One region of the Xanthomonas theicola genome, then DNA from elsewhere that is predicted to be linked to it. Evidence: predicted binding sites of a transcription regulator. Region 1 holds the regulator's gene; each other region holds the start of a gene.
The links. Region 1 encodes FliA, which starts transcription of late flagellar genes. Its sites were predicted from a motif close to TAAAGTTTNNCNNNCNNNGGCCGATAA; they were not measured.
Positions count from the first base shown of each region.

Region 1 (3,271 bases):
GCCGCCTGTTCAAGCCGCGCGCAGCCGCCTGGGGGCCGGACACGGCAACCCGAAGGGCCGCGCTTTGGTGCGCGCGGTGCTGCGTCATCATTCGGTCGTTTATCGGCATAAATTCCCTCATTCTTCCTTGCCCCGCCCGCACCAAAGCGCGGCGTGGCCTATTCCAATCGCGTAGGCAGGTCCTACAACCCCAGTCCGGACAGCAGGTCGTCGGCGTCGTTCTGCGACACGCCGTGACGGTCCAGGCCGGCCAGCGCCGGGCCGGCCAGGCCGCCGTCGGCCTTCTTGTTGTCGTCCTTCGGCGGCAATCCCAGCGCGCCGAAACCCTCGTGCACGCGACGCACGATCGCCGCGACGCGGCGGATGATCTGCCCGGTCAGGTCCTGGAAGCTCTGCGCCAGGGCCATCTCGGTGAGGTTGTGGCGGATCTTGTCGAGGATCTCGCCCTGCTCGCCGCTCAGTCCGCCGGCGCGCAGCTGTTCGGCCAGCGCGCGGCATTCCTCGGCCAGGTCCAGGGTGCGATGGCTGGCCTGTTCGGTCATCGCCACCACGTGGTCCAGGCGCGAGCAGGCATCGTCCAGCTCGCCGGCCTCGGTGGGGACGGTGGGCAGCTCGCCGAGCGCCTGGCCCAGGTCGCGCGCCAGCCGGCTCAGGCCCTGCATCATCGGCCGCGTGCGCCAGGCGGCGAGCGTGTCGATTTCCTTGCGCCAGCCGGCTTCGTCCCCGCGTTCCAGTGCGTCCAGCGCACCTTGCAGGCGTTCGATCAGGGCCCTACGTTCGGCGGTCGCTTTCATCAGGCGGTCGCTCCCAGGCGTTCGAAGATCTTGCCGAGCTTCTCCTGCAGGGTCTGCGCGGTGAACGGCTTGATGATGTAGCCGTTCACGCCGGACTGCGCGGCCTCGATGATCTGCTCGCGCTTGGCCTCGGCGGTCACCATCAGCACCGGCAGGTGCTTGAGCTTGTCGTCGGCGCGGATGTTGCGCAGCAGGTCGATGCCGGTCATGCCGGGCATGTTCCAGTCGGTGACCACGAACTCGAACGGCGCCGAACGCAGTGCCGCCAGCGCACTGTTGCCGTCCTCGGCCTCTGCAGTGTTGGTGAAGCCCAGATCGCCGAGCAGATTCTTGACGATGCGCCGCATCGTCGAGAAATCGTCCACGATCAAAATCCGCATGTTCTTGTTCACCGCTAACTCCCTTGGGTCTTATTCTTCGTCTTCCAGGCCGGCGTCGGCCGCTTCGAACGCTTTCAGGCGCCCGCGCAACCGTACCGTGGCCTGGCCGTGGATCTGGCACACGCGCGACTCGCTGACGCCGAGCACCGCGCCGATTTCCTTCAGGTTCAATTCCTGTTCGTAGTACAGCGACAGCACCAACTGCTCGCGTTCGGGCAACTGCGCGATCGCCTTGCCCAGTTCGCGGCCGAATTCGCTGCGCTCCAGCATCTGCTGCGGGTTGGGGCCGCCCTTGGCGATGCTGTCCAGCTCGCCGTGGTCCTCGATGCGCGACTCCAGGCTCAGCACCTGGCCGCGCGCGGCATCTTCCATCAACCGCAGGTATTCGGGAAGCGGCATGTCCATCGCCGCGGCCACTTCGTTGGCGGCGGCGGCGCGGCCGGTGCTCTGCTCGATCTTGCGGATCGCCGAGGCGGCGTCGCGGGCGCGGCGGTGCACCGAGCGCGGCACCCAGTCGCCGCGGCGGATCTCGTCGATCATCGAGCCGCGGATGCGGATCGAGGCGTAGGTCTCGAACGAGGCGCCCTGGTCGGCGTCGTAGCTGCGCGAGGCCTCGATCAGACCGATCATGCCGGCCTGGATCAGGTCGTCGATCTCCACGCTGGCCGGCAGCCGCGCCGCCAGGTGGTGGGCGATGCGCCGCACCAGGTCCGAATGCTGGGCGATGTAGTCGTTGGCGCTGTTGCGCTGTACGGCGCGGTACTGGGCGGCGGCGTTCATGCGGCGACCCCTTGCTGGATGATCCGTTCGACGAAGAACTCGACGTTGCCGCGCGCCGCCGTCGGCGCCTGCCAGCGCGAGGTGCGCCGCGCGATTTCGGCGATCGCCTGCGCCGACGGGCTGGACGGGTAGGCCTTGACCACCGGCTGCTGGCGCTGCACCGCCAGGCGCAGCCAGTCGTCCTGCGGCACGCAGCCCAGGTAGTTCAACGACACGTCGCCGAGGAACTTCTCGCACACCCGGCTCAGCTTGTCGTACAGCAGGCGGCCCTCGTTGAGGTCGCGGACCATGTTGGCGACGATCTGCACCCGGTCCACGCCGCGCTCGCGCGAGAGCACCTTGATGAGGGCGTAGGCGTCGGTGATCGAGGCCGGCTCGTCGCACACTACCACCACCGCGTCCTGCGCGGCCTGGCAGAAGGTCAGCACGCTGTCGGTGATGCCGGCGGCGGTGTCGATGACCATGATGTCCAGTTCGCGCTGCAGCTCGGAGAACACGTTGACCAGGCCGACGTGCTGGGCCGGCGGCAGCTCGGCCATGTGCCGGCGGCCGGAGGCGGCGGGCACCACCATCAGGCCGTTGGGCATGTCCACCAGCACCTCTTCCAGGGTGCAGCGCCCGGCGACCAGGTCGGCCAGGGTGAACTTGGGGGTCAGCCCGAGCAGCACGTCGACGTTGGCCAGGCCGAGGTCGGCGTCCAGCAGCAGGGTGCGCTTGCCCATGTCGGCCAGCGCCATCGACAGGTTGACCGAGATGTTGGTCTTGCCGACGCCGCCCTTGCCGCCGGTCACGGCGATCGTGCGCACCGGGCCCAGCGGTTCGCTGCGCGTCGCCGACAGGGGGAAGGCATTGGTGAGATTGACGTAATCACGCGACGGCATGGGTCTGCTCCGGAGTACAGGGCTTATCGGCAGCGCGCCGCAAATCTTCAAGGCGCAATACCAGGCTGGCGGCGTTGGCACGGTGCAGGTCGTCCGGCACGCGCTGACCATCGGTCACCCAGGTGAGGGGAAGCCGGTGGTCCGCGACCACCGACAGGGCACTGCCAAACCGCCCGGTTTCGTCCAGCTTGGTCAAGATCGCCCCCTGCGGATCGGCGCCGGCGAACCGGCGCACCACCTCGTCCAGGTCGGAGAAATGCGCGTTGGCAGGCAGTACTAGCAAGGACCGGACCACTCGCGAGGCGCGCAGCCAGTGCAGCTGTGCGGCCAGGGCGCGGTCGCGCTGGCCCATGCCGGCGGTGTCGATCAGCACCAGCGTGTAGTCGCGCAGGCGCTCCAGCAGCTGCTGCAGCGCCGTGTCGCTGTCGGCCTCGTG
Region 1 is NZ_CP049017.1:1,107,839-1,111,109, forward strand. It holds gene G4Q83_RS04920 (protein phosphatase CheZ) at 183-794, opposite strand; gene cheY (chemotaxis response regulator CheY) at 794-1,186, opposite strand; gene G4Q83_RS04930 (RNA polymerase sigma factor FliA) at 1,205-1,954, opposite strand; gene G4Q83_RS04935 (MinD/ParA family ATP-binding protein) at 1,951-2,835, opposite strand; gene flhF (flagellar biosynthesis GTPase FlhF) at 2,822-3,271, opposite strand, start outside.

Region 2 (3,271 bases), 390 kb from region 1:
TTTCACTTCCGCGATTTCTCGCAGGAATACTGGCAAGGCGTGTTCGCCCACTTCCTGGCCGAGTACGCGGCCGGGCGCACCCCGAACCCGGACGTGCTGTGCAACCGCGAGGTCAAGTTCAAGCATTTCCTGGATGCGGCGCGCGAACTCGACGCCGAGCACATCGCCACCGGCCACTACGCACGGGTGGCGTTCGCCGAGGCTCGCTGGCGGCTGTTGCGCGGGGTGGACCGCAACAAGGACCAGAGCTATTTCCTGCACCAGTTGGGCCAGTCGCAGCTGGCCGCGACCCTGTTCCCGGTCGGCGAGCTGCCCAAGGAGCAGGTGCGGCGCATCGCCCGCGAGGCCGGCCTGCCCACCCACGCGAAGAAGGACTCCACCGGCATCTGCTTCATCGGCGAGCGCGACTTCCGCGAATTCCTCGGCCGCTACCTGCCGGCGCGGCGCGGCCAGATCCGCGACCCGCGCGAGCAGGTCGTGGCCGAACATCCGGGGGTGTTCTACTTCACCCTGGGCCAGCGCGAGGGCCTGAACATCGGCGGCATGCGCGGCCGCGCGGCGGCGCCGTGGTACGTGGTCGGCAAGGACGTGGCGCGCAACGTGCTGTACGTGGACCAGGACCGCGACAGCCCCCATCTGATGTCCACACGATTGCAGTCCGAAGCCGCGCACTGGATCGCCGGGTCGGCGCCGGCGCGGTGCTTCGACTGCACCGCGCAGACCCGCTACCGCCAGGCCGACGAACCGTGCACGGTCGAGGTCGGCGACGACGGCACGCTGGCGGTGCGTTTCGCGCGCCCGCAGCGCGCCGTCACCCCCGGCCAGTCGCTGGTGCTGTACCAAGGCGACGAATGCCTGGGCGGCGCCGTGATCGCCACCACCGACGCCGCGCTGGAACGCCGCCTGGCGCAGCGTCAGCACCCCGCTTCACTTGAGGAAACCACCCGATGACCGATTCCATGGACGCGCGCGTGCTGGCGCTGGCCGGCGTCGCCCAGGCCCTGCAGCAGGTGCGCCGCATCGCCGAGACCGGGCAGTCGGAGGCATCGCTGGTGCGGATCCTGCTCGACAGCGTGTTCCGCACCGACGCCGACACCCCGGAGGCGGTGTACGGCCGGGCCGGCGAGGTCGCGCCGGGGCTGCGCCTGCTGCACAACTATTTCCGCAACCAGGGCCAGGACGAGATGCTGCCGCGGCTGGCGCTGGCGGTCGTGCAGCTGGAGCGGCGTTTCGTGCGCGACACCGAGACCAGCGCCAAGGTCAGCGCAGGCATCGCGCGGATCGTGCCGGTGCTGGAGGAACACGCCGACAGCGCGCACCCGGAGGTGATCGGCGCGCTCGGCCAGCTGTATGCCGACACCATCAGCCATCTGCGCCCGCGGGTCATGGTGCAGGGCAACCCACACTACCTGGGTCAGGCCGGGGTGGTCGCGGAGATCCGCGCGCTGCTGCTGGCAGCGGTGCGCTCGGCGGTGCTGTGGCGGCAGATGGGCGGCAGCCTGTGGGATTTCCTGCTGGCCAAGCGGCGCATGCTCGAGGCGGTGGACCGCGCGCTGCGCTGAACGCGCGGCCCCGGCGTCGGCGCGCCTGCGGGGCGGGTCTGGCCCGCATGGCCGCGATCGGGCCAAGCTGCGCCTAAAGACCGAGGGGGGACGGCCGATACAGCAATCGTGAATCTGCCGAGAACGTCCATGTACTCACGCCTCCTGATCCGTCTGGCCGCCCCGCTCGCCCTGACGCTGCTGTTCCCCATCGCTGCCGGTTTCGACTGGCCGGCTCCGGTCCGTTGGGCCATCCTCACCACGATGACGTTGAGTTGGCTGGGCTTCGCCGCCTGGACGGCATACAGCCAGAGCCGGCGCTCGCCGGAGCAGTCCAAGATCATGCGCGAGCAGGATCAGCTGCTGTCCGAGCTGCGCAACTTCGTCGGCAACGAGATCGACGGCTCGCGCAGCGAGATCGAACGCGCCCGCGAGCTGATCCGCCAGGCGGTCAGCGGCTTGGGCGGCAGCTTCGAGGCGATGAACCGCAAGTCGCGGCAGCAGAGCGTGGCGCTGGCCCGGATCGTGGACCGCGCCGGCGACGACGGCGGTGCCGGGGTGGACGTGGCGCGCTTCGCCCAGCATGCCAGCCAACGCATGGAGCAACTGGTCGAGGCGCTGGAGCAGGTCAGCGGCCAGAGCAGCGCCACGGTGCACTACATCGACGACATGTCCCAGCACCTGGACGGCATCTTCGCGCTGCTGGAGGACGTCAAGTCGATCGCCGACCAGACCAATCTGCTGGCGCTGAACGCGGCGATCGAAGCGGCGCGTGCCGGCGAGGCGGGCCGCGGCTTCGCGGTGGTCGCCGACGAGGTGCGCAACCTGTCCGAGCGCTCGACCACCTTCAACGAGCAGATCCGCAAGCTGGCGCATAGTTCCAAGGACGCCATCGCCAAGGTCCGCGAGACGGTCTCGCACATGGCTTCGCGCGACATGGACCGCTCCCGCGAGGCGCGCGCCGAGGCCGCATCGATGCTGGACAACGTGGCGGCGATCAACAATTCGCTGGGCGACGGCATGCGCGAGATCTCCGAATGCGGCCGTGCCATCGACAGCAGCGTCGCCGAAGCGGTGCGCGCCCTGCAGTTCGAGGACATCGCCACCCAGGCCCTGGGCGGGGTGCACACCCACCTGGACCGCCTGACCGCGATCAACCGCGAGGCGGTGGCGCTGCAGGAACTGCTGCATCGCAATGGCGGCGTGTTCGACAGCGAGCTGGTCGAGGCCCTGCAGCGCGTCGGCAGCCGCCTGCGCGAGATGCGCGTGGAGTGGGAGCGTCCGCCGCACAAGCCGGTGGCGCAGCAGAGCATGGGTGCCGGCACCGTCGAACTGTTCTGATCCATCCCCCACTGTCCGGATGCACGCCGTGCTCCCTACCGCGCCAGTCCCCGGTCCCGGCCGGGGCTTGTCACGCCTGCCCTACCCCCGGCCGAGCCGATGCCTTTCCACGCGACGATGCCTTTGCACCCGTCTGCGCCCCGAGTCGCGGCCATGCCTTGCGACGACCTGACCGCGGCGCTCGATGGCGCACCCGGCATGGGGGACGCCGTCGCCGCGATCGCCGCGCGGCGCCAGCCGGGCCGCGCGCTGCGGCAGCTGGAAGCCGCGGCGCAGGACGAACTGCGGCGGATGCTCGCCGCGCGCGGGCACGCGGCGCCGGGGAGCCGCATCGCCGACCCGGTCTGGGCAGGGCTGGCCTGGGACATGGGCCTGAACGGGGCGGCCAT
Region 2 is NZ_CP049017.1:1,499,011-1,502,281, reverse strand. It holds gene mnmA (tRNA 2-thiouridine(34) synthase MnmA) at 1-951, shown strand, start outside; gene hflD (high frequency lysogenization protein HflD) at 948-1,562, shown strand; gene G4Q83_RS06825 (methyl-accepting chemotaxis protein) at 1,692-2,882, shown strand; gene G4Q83_RS06820 (hypothetical protein) at 3,036-3,271, shown strand, end outside.
Region 2: a site for FliA is predicted at 1,637-1,663, ahead of G4Q83_RS06825 (methyl-accepting chemotaxis protein). Genes of this name have one in related genera too.

Region 3 (3,271 bases), 490 kb from region 1:
CCAACGTGCACCTGCTGACCCTGACCGCCACGCCGATCCCGCGCACGCTCAACATGGCCATGGCCGGGCTGCGCGACCTGTCGATCATCGCCACCCCGCCGCCGAACCGGCTGGCGGTGCAGACCTTCGTCACCGCCTGGGACAACGCGCTGCTGCGCGAGGCGTTCCAGCGCGAACTGGCGCGCGGCGGGCAGCTGTACTTCCTGCACAACGACGTGGAAAGCATCGGCCGCATGCAACGCGAACTGAGCGAGCTGGCGCCTGAGGCGCGCATCGGCATCGCCCACGGGCAGATGCCCGAGCGCGAACTGGAACGGGTGATGCTGGATTTCCAGAAGCAGCGCTTCAACGTGCTGCTGTCGACCACGATCATCGAATCGGGCATCGACATCCCCAACGCCAACACCATCGTCATCAACCGCGCCGACCGCTTCGGCCTGGCCCAGCTGCACCAGCTGCGCGGCCGCGTCGGCCGCTCGCACCACCGCGCCTACGCCTACCTGCTGGTGCCGGACCGGCGCAGCATCACCGGCGACGCGCAGAAGCGGCTGGAGGCGATCGCCTCGATGGACGAACTCGGCGCCGGCTTCACCCTGGCCACGCACGACCTGGAGATCCGCGGCGCCGGCGAATTGCTCGGCGAGGACCAGAGCGGGCAGATGGCCGAGGTCGGCTTCAGCCTGTACACCGAGTTGCTGGAACGCGCGGTGCGCAGCATCCGCCAGGGCAGGCTGCCGGACCTGGACGCCGGTGAGGAAGCGCGCGGCGCCGAGGTGGAGCTGCACGTGCCGGCGCTGATCCCGAACGACTACCTGCCCGACGTGCACACCCGCCTGACCCTTTACAAGCGCATCTCCAGCGCGCGCGACGCCGAGACCCTGCGCGAGCTGCAGGTGGAGATGATCGACCGCTTCGGCCTGCTGCCGGACCCGGTCAAGCACTTGTTCGCGCTCGCCGAACTCAAGCGCGGCGCCGGCGACCTGGGCATCCGCAAGCTGGAACTGGGCGAGAACGGCGGGCGCATCGTGTTCGAGGCCAAGCCCAGCGTCGATCCGATGACCGTCATCCAGATGATCCAGAAGCAGCCCAGGCTGTACGCGATGGATGGTCCGGACAAACTGAAACTGAAACTGCCGCTGCCCGACGCCGCGGATCGCTTCAACGCCGCCCGCGGCCTGCTGGCGGCGCTGTCGCCGCGATGATCCGGGGTTGCCGCCGCCGCCTTCACGAGGCGCCCGCCTGACACGTTTTGCCGGCGCTTCCCTGCCCGCCCGCCATGCGCCGGACCCGGGCCGGGATTCGGCGCCGGACGATGCCGGCCAGCTGCAACAGGCGCCGACGACCGGCCATGTCGCCAACGTCGACGCCGTGTTCGCCACGCTCGAGCAAATCGCGGCACTGCCGGACGATTTCCAGACTGCCCACTTCGCGCCGCTGGGCGGGAAGCTGCAGCAGCCGACGAACGCTCTGGACGAACGCACCAAGGCGCTGAACGACGCCCAGCACGGCTGCGTGGTGAAGCGGCACGCCATCCGCTTGCTCGAGCACGCAGCGCACAGGTCCGCGCGTCGCCAACGACGACCGGTCGCACCCACCGTTTTGGTTTGGGCGGCGCCCGCCACGGCGCTGGCACGGCGGATGCATCGGATCCGGTGCCAGGCATCGCCACGCACACCTGGAATGGAGGCCAACTCTCATGCTGAACAAATCATCCTTGTCAAGAAGTTTTGCAAGACAAAATGTGTCGCCAGGGCTAAATATTCCCAGAAGAGGCCGATATCTGCTGGTAGCAAGCCGGGAACGGCTTGTTCGCACCCGTGCCACGGCCGGGTGCGCCGTTTCACTGCCCGTATCGGAGACACGCCATGCGCTCACCATCCCCGGACTCCCCGCGCCTGCCGCTGCAACTGAGCGTGGAAGGCGACATGACCATCCGCCGCGCCGGCGAACTGAAACCGTTGCTGCTGCCGGCGCTGGAGCACCCCGGCGGCCTGCAGCTGCAGTTGCAGGCGGTCACCGAAATCGACGCCACCGGCATCCAGCTGTTGCTCGCCACCCAGGCCGCGTTGCGCGCGCTGGGCAGGCCGTTCCAGCTCGATGGCTGCAGCGCGCCGGTCGACGAGGCGCTCGACCTGCTCGGCCTGCGCGACACGCTCGCGCCTGCCGGCGACCCCCTCCACTGATCGGCGCCACGCTATGAATCTCGCTCAACTGCTGCAGACTTTCATCGCCGAGAGCCGCGACCTGCTCGAGGACATGGAACGCAACCTGCTGGAAGCCGAACGCGGCGAAGCAGGTCCGGACGCGGTCAACGCCATCTTCCGCGCCGCACACACGATCAAGGGCTCCGGCGGGCTGTTCGACCTGGCGCAACTGGTGGGCTTCACCCACCTCGTCGAGAGCGTGCTCGATCTGGTCCGCGAGAACGCGGTGGCGCTGGATTCGGAACTGATCCAGCTGATGCTGGCCTGCTGCGACCATCTCCGCACGCTGGTGGAAGCGGCGGCCGGCGCCGAGGCCGACGAAGCCGCCATCGCCGCCGCCGGCGAGCCGCTGCTGGCACGCCTGCAGACCTACCTGCAACCGGCCGCCGCACCGGCAGCGGTCGCCGCCGCCGCACCGGCGCAGACCGGCTATTGGCGGATCTCGCTGCAGTTGTTCAGCGACGCGCTGCGCTTCGGCAACTCGCCGCTGCACCTGATCCGCTGCCTGCGCAGCCTCGGCACGCTGCTGGCGGTGCGCACCCGCCACACGCGCGTGCCGGCGCTGCCGGAACTGGACCCGGAAGCCTGCTATCTGGGCTTCGACATCCTGTTGCGCGCGCACGTGCAACAGGCCGCGATCGAGGACATCTTCGAGTTCGTCCGCGACGACTGCGAACTGCAGGTGATCGCGGTGGATCCGCACGGCGACGCCGCCAACCTGGAACTGCCGCTGCTGGTCGCCGAGGCGGGCAGCAGCGCCCACGCCGACGATTTCGCCGGTTTCGACACGCCCGCGGCGGTCGCCCCGCTCGCGCCCGCCACGCCGGCACCGGCTGCGGCTGCCGCGCCCACCACCGTGCGCGGCGAAGGCGGCAACGCCGCGCGCGCGCAGGAAGGCGGCTCCATCCGCGTCGATGCCGACAAGCTTGACCGCATGATCGACCTGGTGGGCGAGCTGATCATCGCCGTCGCCAGCACCGGCGCCAATGCGCAGCGCACCGGCGACGCGCAACTGCTGGAATCCACCTCGATCCTGGCCGGGTTGGTCGAGGACGTGCGCGAAAGCG
Region 3 is NZ_CP049017.1:1,594,488-1,597,758, reverse strand. It holds gene mfd (transcription-repair coupling factor) at 1-1,202, shown strand, start outside; gene G4Q83_RS07240 (hypothetical protein) at 1,225-1,548, opposite strand; gene G4Q83_RS07235 (STAS domain-containing protein) at 1,866-2,183, shown strand; gene G4Q83_RS07230 (chemotaxis protein CheA) at 2,197-3,271, shown strand, end outside.
Region 3: a site for FliA is predicted at 1,754-1,780, ahead of G4Q83_RS07235 (STAS domain-containing protein). Genes of this name have one in related genera too.